One region of the Agrobacterium sp. A3-95 genome, then DNA from elsewhere that is predicted to be linked to it. Evidence: predicted binding sites of a transcription regulator. Region 1 holds the regulator's gene; each other region holds the start of a gene.

Region 1 (2,269 bases):
ATCCCTGCCGGTGAACACATCACCCCTCTCTATTGAGGCATTATATTTAGCCGGATCAGCAATTGCGAGCGGCTCCAGATAGGTGCCGTCGGCGAAAAATACGCAGGCATTTTGGGTGCCGAAAGGATGCAGAGCCTCCGGCGCAACCGTAAAGCCAAGACTGACGAGGCGCTTCACGGCGACGCCTATGACTTCCACGGGCAAAACGAGATGGTCAACGCTATAGGGTTTCGTCATGACATGTATCCTGCTGGCCTTCCGCCCGGAGCATGCCGGGACGGTTTCGACCGCACAAAAGCACAATTGCGTGCTATGAGGCAAATCATCACAGCAACAGATGGCACCTTCACGAAATTTTAGGGGATTGCAGAACACATATGGAACATATAGTGTTCGTTCTGTATTTGTTTCACGACTTCCACTACGATTCTAAAGGGTGTTTTCCTCATGCTCACGCGCAAACAGCAGGAATTGCTTCTCTTCATTCATGAACGAATGAAAGAGTCCGGCGTGCCGCCCTCCTTCGATGAAATGAAGGACGCACTCGATCTTGCTTCGAAATCCGGCATCCACCGCCTGATAACCGCTCTCGAAGAGCGCGGGTTCATTCGTCGGCTACCGAATAGAGCTCGGGCGCTGGAAGTCATCAAGCTGCCAGAGGCTTATACGCCGGGTGCAAGGCCGCAGCGCGGCTTTTCGCCGAGCGTTATCGAAGGCAGCCTTGGCAAGCCCAAAATGCCGGAACCGGCCCCTGCCCCCAAGACGCCGGCCAATGATCTGGGCGGGGCTGTCACCGTGCCGGTCATGGGCCGCATCGCTGCGGGCGTGCCGATTTCCGCCATCCAGAACAACACCCATGATGTGGCCGTGCCAGTAGACATGCTTGGCACGGGCGAACATTACGCGCTTGAGGTCAAGGGTGATTCGATGATCGAGGCCGGCATTTTCGACGGCGACACAGTCATCATCCGCAACGGCAACACTGCCAATCCCGGGGACATCGTTGTGGCTCTGGTGGATGACGAGGAAGCCACGCTGAAGCGCTTCCGCCGCAAGGGTGCCTCCATTGCGCTCGAGGCGGCAAACCCAGCCTATGAGACCCGTATCTTCGGGCCCGACCGGGTGAAAATTCAGGGCAAGCTGGTTGGGCTGATCCGCCGCTACCATTGATCTTATCGAACCGAACGTATTCACTTTACAATAGGCGTCATCGTGAAGATGGCGCCTATATCGGGTTTGGCTGTTTCCAAACGTGGCGTGCTTTTGCGGGTGCACGAGGATATGCGCCATTCAGCCTATGCGCGTTGCCCTTTCTAAACTGAGTTCCTGCTCCATAAAGATGCTTCGGTTTCGCTACGGGCGTGGTGGCGAATGGGCTGCTCGCTGTAATTGTCGAAGCGATCACATCCGCTGTTTTTTAGCGACGTTGTTCTGTCGTGTTGCGCAGTCAGTTTTAGTGGTCACCAAAGGGTGACTTGTCGCAAGGCGCGCTCTCAGCGACCCCACATCACCATTCATCAACGTCGTTTATGGGAGCCATGGATAATTTTCGATATTCCGTGAACGCTTGGCAGGTGTAGAAATACGCGTCATATCCGGGAGATACGCCATGTACGATCTTTATATAGCCAACAAGAACTATTCTTCATGGTCGCTGCGGCCGTGGGTATTGATGCGCACGCTCGGTATCGCCTTTGATGAAAAGCTCATTCCGTTCGGCGAAGGCGTCTCCTTCTCCTCCTTTTCGCCGACGGGCAAGGTGCCCTGCCTAGTCGACGAGGGTATGACGGTTTGGGAAACGCTTTCGATCGTCGAATATCTTGCTGAAAGACACCAGGGCGTCTGGGCAAGCGACAAGCATGCAAGGGCCTGGTCGCGTTCGGCCGCAAGTGAGATGCATGCCGGCTTTTCCTCGCTGCGCAATCTCTATCCCATGTCGGTGGGCATTCGGGTCAAACCAAGGGGCGGCGATGCCGGGCTTAAAGCCGATATAAAGCGGATCGATGCATTGTGGAGCGAGGGTCTCACAAAATTCGGCGGGCCATATCTTGCCGGTCAAAAGTTCACGGCGGTCGATGCTTTCTTCTGCCCGGTTGCATTCCGTTTCCAGACCTATGGCAGTGCGGATCTTTCGCCAGCAGCGAAAGCCTATTGCGACCGGCTGCTCACCCTGCCTGCCATGCAAGAATGGTACGAGGCCGGTTTGAAGGAGAGCTGGCGCGACGCTGGTCATGAAGAGGAAGTTGGCGAGATCGGCGAATTGACTGAA
Region 2 (2,269 bases), on a different contig from region 1:
CGCGAACAGACGAGGCAATGGGCACGGCGGAACCGCGAAGCGTCCGCATGCTGCAAGAGGAAGATGCGCATGGCGAAGATCAAGAACGTCGCGATCCAGATGGATCATGTCTCCGGCATAAATATCGCCGGCGACTCCACCTTCGCCATGAGCCTTGAGGCGCAGGCACGTGGATACCGGCTGTTTCACTATACGCCCGAACGCCTCTCCATGCGCGATGGCAAGATCTACGCGACCGTCGAACAGATGGAGCTGCGCGATATCAAGGGCGACCATTTTTCGCTCTCGGAGCCGGAGCGGGTCGATCTCTCGACCATGGATGTCATTCATCTGCGACAGGATCCGCCATTCGACATGGCCTACATCACATCGACCCATTTGCTCGAGCGCATTCATCCCAAAACGCTTGTTGTCAACGATCCCGCCTGGGTCCGCAACTCGCCGGAAAAGATTTTCGTCACCGAATTCGCCGATCTGATGCCGAAGACGCTGATCACCAAGGATGTCTCTGAAATCGCCCGCTTCCGCAATGAAATGGGCGATATCATCCTCAAGCCGCTTTATGGCAATGGTGGTGCAGGCGTCTTCCATTCCGCGCGGGACGACCGCAATTTCTCATCGCTGCTGGAAATGTTCGGCCAGATGTTCCGCGAACCCTATATCGCCCAGGAATACTTGCCGGATGTTCGCAAGGGCGACAAGCGTATCCTTCTGGTGGATGGCGAGCCCGTGGGCGCGATCAATCGCGTGCCGGCGGAAAATGATGCCCGCTCCAACATGCATGCCGGCGGCCGCCCGGAGCCAACGGAACTTACCGCGCGTGAGAAGGAAATCTGCCGCCGCATCGGCCCCGCCCTGCGCGAGCGCGGTTTCCTGTTCGTTGGCATCGATGTGATCGGCGATTACCTCACGGAAATCAACGTCACCTCACCGACAGGCATTCGTGAAGTGCAGAAATTCGGCGGTGCCGATGTGGCAAGCCTGTTGTGGGATGCGATCGAGAAAAAGCGCGAAGCACAGGATTTCTGAGGCAATTTCCTCGCCACCTGCGTTTGTTCCGCGTGCACAACTCTATACAACTGAAATACACCGTTCGCGCGAAATTGTTCGCTTAATGTTCTTGTTTTATTCTTCGCTCTATGGCAGGTTACTTGAGAGTGGCCGCCATCGGGGCATAATGCTTTGATGTTGTGGCCGGTTTGCGGGGGCAGGCCATGGTGGCACGGGTCAATACGGTTGCATTTCAGGGAATAGAGGGTGTGCCGGTCGAGGTGCAGGTGATGGTCGCACCCGGAAAAGTTGGCATCCAGATCGTCGGCCTGCCGGACAAGGCGGTGGCGGAAAGCCGGGAGCGTGTGCAGGCCGCGCTCCACGCCTCCGGTCTGGCGCTGCCGGCAAAAAAAGTCACGGTCAATCTTGCGCCTGCGGATTTGCCCAAGGAAGGATCGCATTTCGATCTTCCGATCGCTTTGGGTCTCATGGCCGCGTTGGGAGCGATCCCGGCGGAAGCGCTCGGGCAATATGTGGTTCTCGGCGAACTCAATCTCGATGGCACCATCGGCACGGTTTCGGGCGCTCTGCCCGCGGCCATCGGTGCCAATGCGCTCGGGAAGGGTTTGATTTGCCCGGCTGATAGCGGGCCCGAAGCAGCCTGGGCCGGGGCTGGCATCGATATTCTCGCCCCACGCAGCCTTATTGCGCTTGCCAACCATTTTCGCGGCACCCAGCTTCTCTCCCGCCCGATGCCCGCCATCCGCGCCAATCCGGTCAATTTGCCGGATCTGGCCGATATCAAGGGGCAGGAGACGGCCCGGCGCGCGTTGGAGGTGGCAGCTGCCGGTGGCCATAATCTGCTGATGGTTGGTCCGCCCGGCTCCGGTAAATCCATGCTCGCCGCGCGCTTGCCCTCAATTCTGCCACCGCTCGAGGCTGCGGAATTGCTGGAAGTGTCCATGGTCCATTCCATCGCCGGCCAATTGTCCGGCGGCAAGCTGTCGGACCGCAGACCGTTTCGCACGCCACACCATTCCGCCACCATGGCCGCGCTTATCGGCGGAGGGCTGCGTGCCAAGCCGGGTGAGGCTTCACTTGCCCACCACGGCGTTCTTTTCCTCGATGAGTTCCCGGAATTTGCGCCTCAGGTGCTGGATGCGCTGCGCCAGCCGCTGGAAACGGGCGAATGCATCGTTGCCCGTGCCAATCACCGCGTCACTTATCCGGCGGAAATCCAGCTTGTCGCTGCGATGAACCCCTGCCGGTGCGGCAGAGC
Region 3 (2,269 bases), on a different contig from region 1:
GCGGCCGCAACGGCATTTGCGGCCTGATCGCGTGAATAGCCGAGATTGGTGAGCGCCGACACGGCATCCGCCACCGGCGCGGAGGCCACACCCTCGCCAAGTTCCTGCTTGAGTCCGATGGAAGCCGAAGCTTCTCCTGCAAAGGCAGGCGCCTTGTTGCGAAGCTCGGTAACGAGGCGCACCGCCACCTTCGGCCCTACGCCCGGCGCACGTGAAATCATCACCTTGTCCTGCAGCGCTATCGCATTGGCGAGTTCAGAAGGCGACAGGGTAGACAAGACGGCCAGCGCCACTTTCGAACCGACCCCCTGCACGCTCTGCAGCAGATTGAACCATTCCCGCTCAAGTGCCGACAAAAAGCCGAACAGCCTCAACTGGTCTTCGCGCACATAGGTTTCGATGAAGAGGACGACCGCTTCACCAGCGGAACCTATTTTTGAGAGTGTGCGCGCCGAGCAATAGGCGACGTAACAAACGCCGTGCACATCCACCAGCACGTAATCCGTGCCGATTTCCTCGATGGTGCCTTTAAGTTTTCCGATCATGATGCCGCCCGCTGCAATGAGACTTCAATATTCAACCGGCTGCCAATAGCCGCGCCATCCTGTCGCCGCCGCGATTATGGGCGTGGCAGATTGCGATCGCCAAGGCGTCCGCCGCATCGTTACCCTTGAATTCTGCTTTCGGCATCAGGATTTTCAGCATCATGTGGATTTGCTGCTTTTCGCCGTGCCCAACACCTATGACGGCTTTTTTGACCGCGTTCGGCGCATACTCGAAAACAGGCAACCCTGCCCGCGCCGGAACCAGCATGGCAATGCCGCGCGCCTGACCGAGCTTCAGCGTGGCGACAGCATCCTTGTTTACGAACGTCTGCTCCACCGCCGCCTCATCGGGTTGATAGCTGTGAACAGTATCCGCCAGCCCATCATGCAGCTGGCACAGGCGGGAGGCGAGATCCATATCACCATCCGATGTCACCGTGCCGGAAGCGACAAACCGAAGGCTGTTGCCGAAGGTTTCGATGACACCCCATCCGGTGCGCCGCAACCCGGGGTCGATACCGATGATTCGAATCGTCTTTTGCATAAGCCACCCTATCTTTTCGGCTGCGACCCTGCCAGCGATAAGTGAACAAAACGACAACATTGATCAAATTTGCAGTGCAGCATTTACCTCTGCTTAAACCGCGTACCGCATTGTTCCCGCACAAAATCAAAAAAGGGGAGCTGCGGACATGATGATCCGCAGCGCAATATTTTCGCCATATCAGCCATCCGGTGGCGCCATCAATGCATGGTGCGGGAAGTGATACGGCATTGAGGGCTGCATCGGCCATGCTGAACCGTTTTCATTCCATATCCACCAAAGTGCTCGTGATTTTCCTTGCGCTGATGACGATCTCGACCGGGGCTCTCACGCTTCTCGGCTATCAAAGCAGCAGCGGCGTTCTCGAGGAACAGGCGTCGAAATCCATGGAGAGCATTCTCGTCTTCAGGGGCGATATGCTGCAGGAACGCCTTGAGCAGCTTGAAACGCAGGCGGATTCCATCGCCAAGATCGAATCCCTGCAAATGGCGGTAGTTTCCATGCGCAGCGGCTGGGGCACCGTGCAGAAGAGTTCCGGCGACGCAAAGGCGGAACTGCAACGCGTCTTCGTCAAGGAGAACCCCTACGGAGAGAAAGAAAAGCTCATCAAGCCCGAAAATCCGAGCGGCTTTTATTATTCCACCCATGAAAAAACCCAGACGGATATCGGCGGCTACCTCAAGGGAACCCCATTCAGCGATGTTCTATTCATCGATCCGGCCGGCACGGTTTATTACTCCTATCTGAAAGGACCGGCTTTCGGGGAAACCGTCACGGGTGGCGCCTGGGCGGATAGCGGCCTTGGGGCTGCTTTTGCGCGCGGAGCCACCAACGCAGGAAAAGCCGTGAACGACGTGGCGCAGACGAGTTTCTCCGGTCTGCGCATCGACGCCGCGACCAAAGAGGCCGGCATCTATTTCGGCATTCCGGTAGTCAAATTCGGTGCGTTCAAGGGCATCGTTCTCTTCCGCGTCAAACAAGAGGTCTTCAGCCAGATCCTCGCGAAAGGCATCTCCGCCGGCAGCTCCGAACAATCCGCGATCGTTTCCGCCGATGGCAAGGTTCTGGGCGTGGATGGCAACGGTCTCGTCAGCCTTAATCCGGCAATCTATGCCTTCCATGCACAAGCACTCAATACGTCCGGCATGACGATTGCCAAGATCAACCGTCCGGACGGCGA

Evidence for each region. Region 1 encodes LexA, which represses DNA repair genes until DNA is damaged. Its sites were predicted from a motif close to TGTTCNNNNTGTGTTCNG; they were not measured.
Region 2: a site for LexA is predicted at 1,105-1,122, ahead of ACQZ5Y_RS04340 (YifB family Mg chelatase-like AAA ATPase). Genes of this name have one in related genera too.
Region 3: a site for LexA is predicted at 1,131-1,148, ahead of ruvC (crossover junction endodeoxyribonuclease RuvC). Genes of this name have one in related genera too.

The regions. Positions count from the first base shown of each region.
Region 1 is NZ_JBNWDR010000009.1:230,905-233,173, reverse strand. Features, by position in the region: gene ACQZ5Y_RS22185 (VOC family protein) at 1-237, opposite strand, end outside; gene lexA (transcriptional repressor LexA) at 448-1,170, shown strand; gene ACQZ5Y_RS22175 (glutathione S-transferase family protein) at 1,610-2,269, shown strand, end outside.
Region 2 is NZ_JBNWDR010000001.1:875,449-877,717, reverse strand. Features, by position in the region: gene gshB (glutathione synthase) at 70-1,029, shown strand; gene ACQZ5Y_RS04340 (YifB family Mg chelatase-like AAA ATPase) at 1,215-2,269, shown strand, end outside.
Region 3 is NZ_JBNWDR010000002.1:257,831-260,099, reverse strand. Features, by position in the region: gene ruvA (Holliday junction branch migration protein RuvA) at 1-545, opposite strand, end outside; gene ruvC (crossover junction endodeoxyribonuclease RuvC) at 577-1,089, opposite strand; gene ACQZ5Y_RS06680 (methyl-accepting chemotaxis protein) at 1,338-2,269, shown strand, end outside.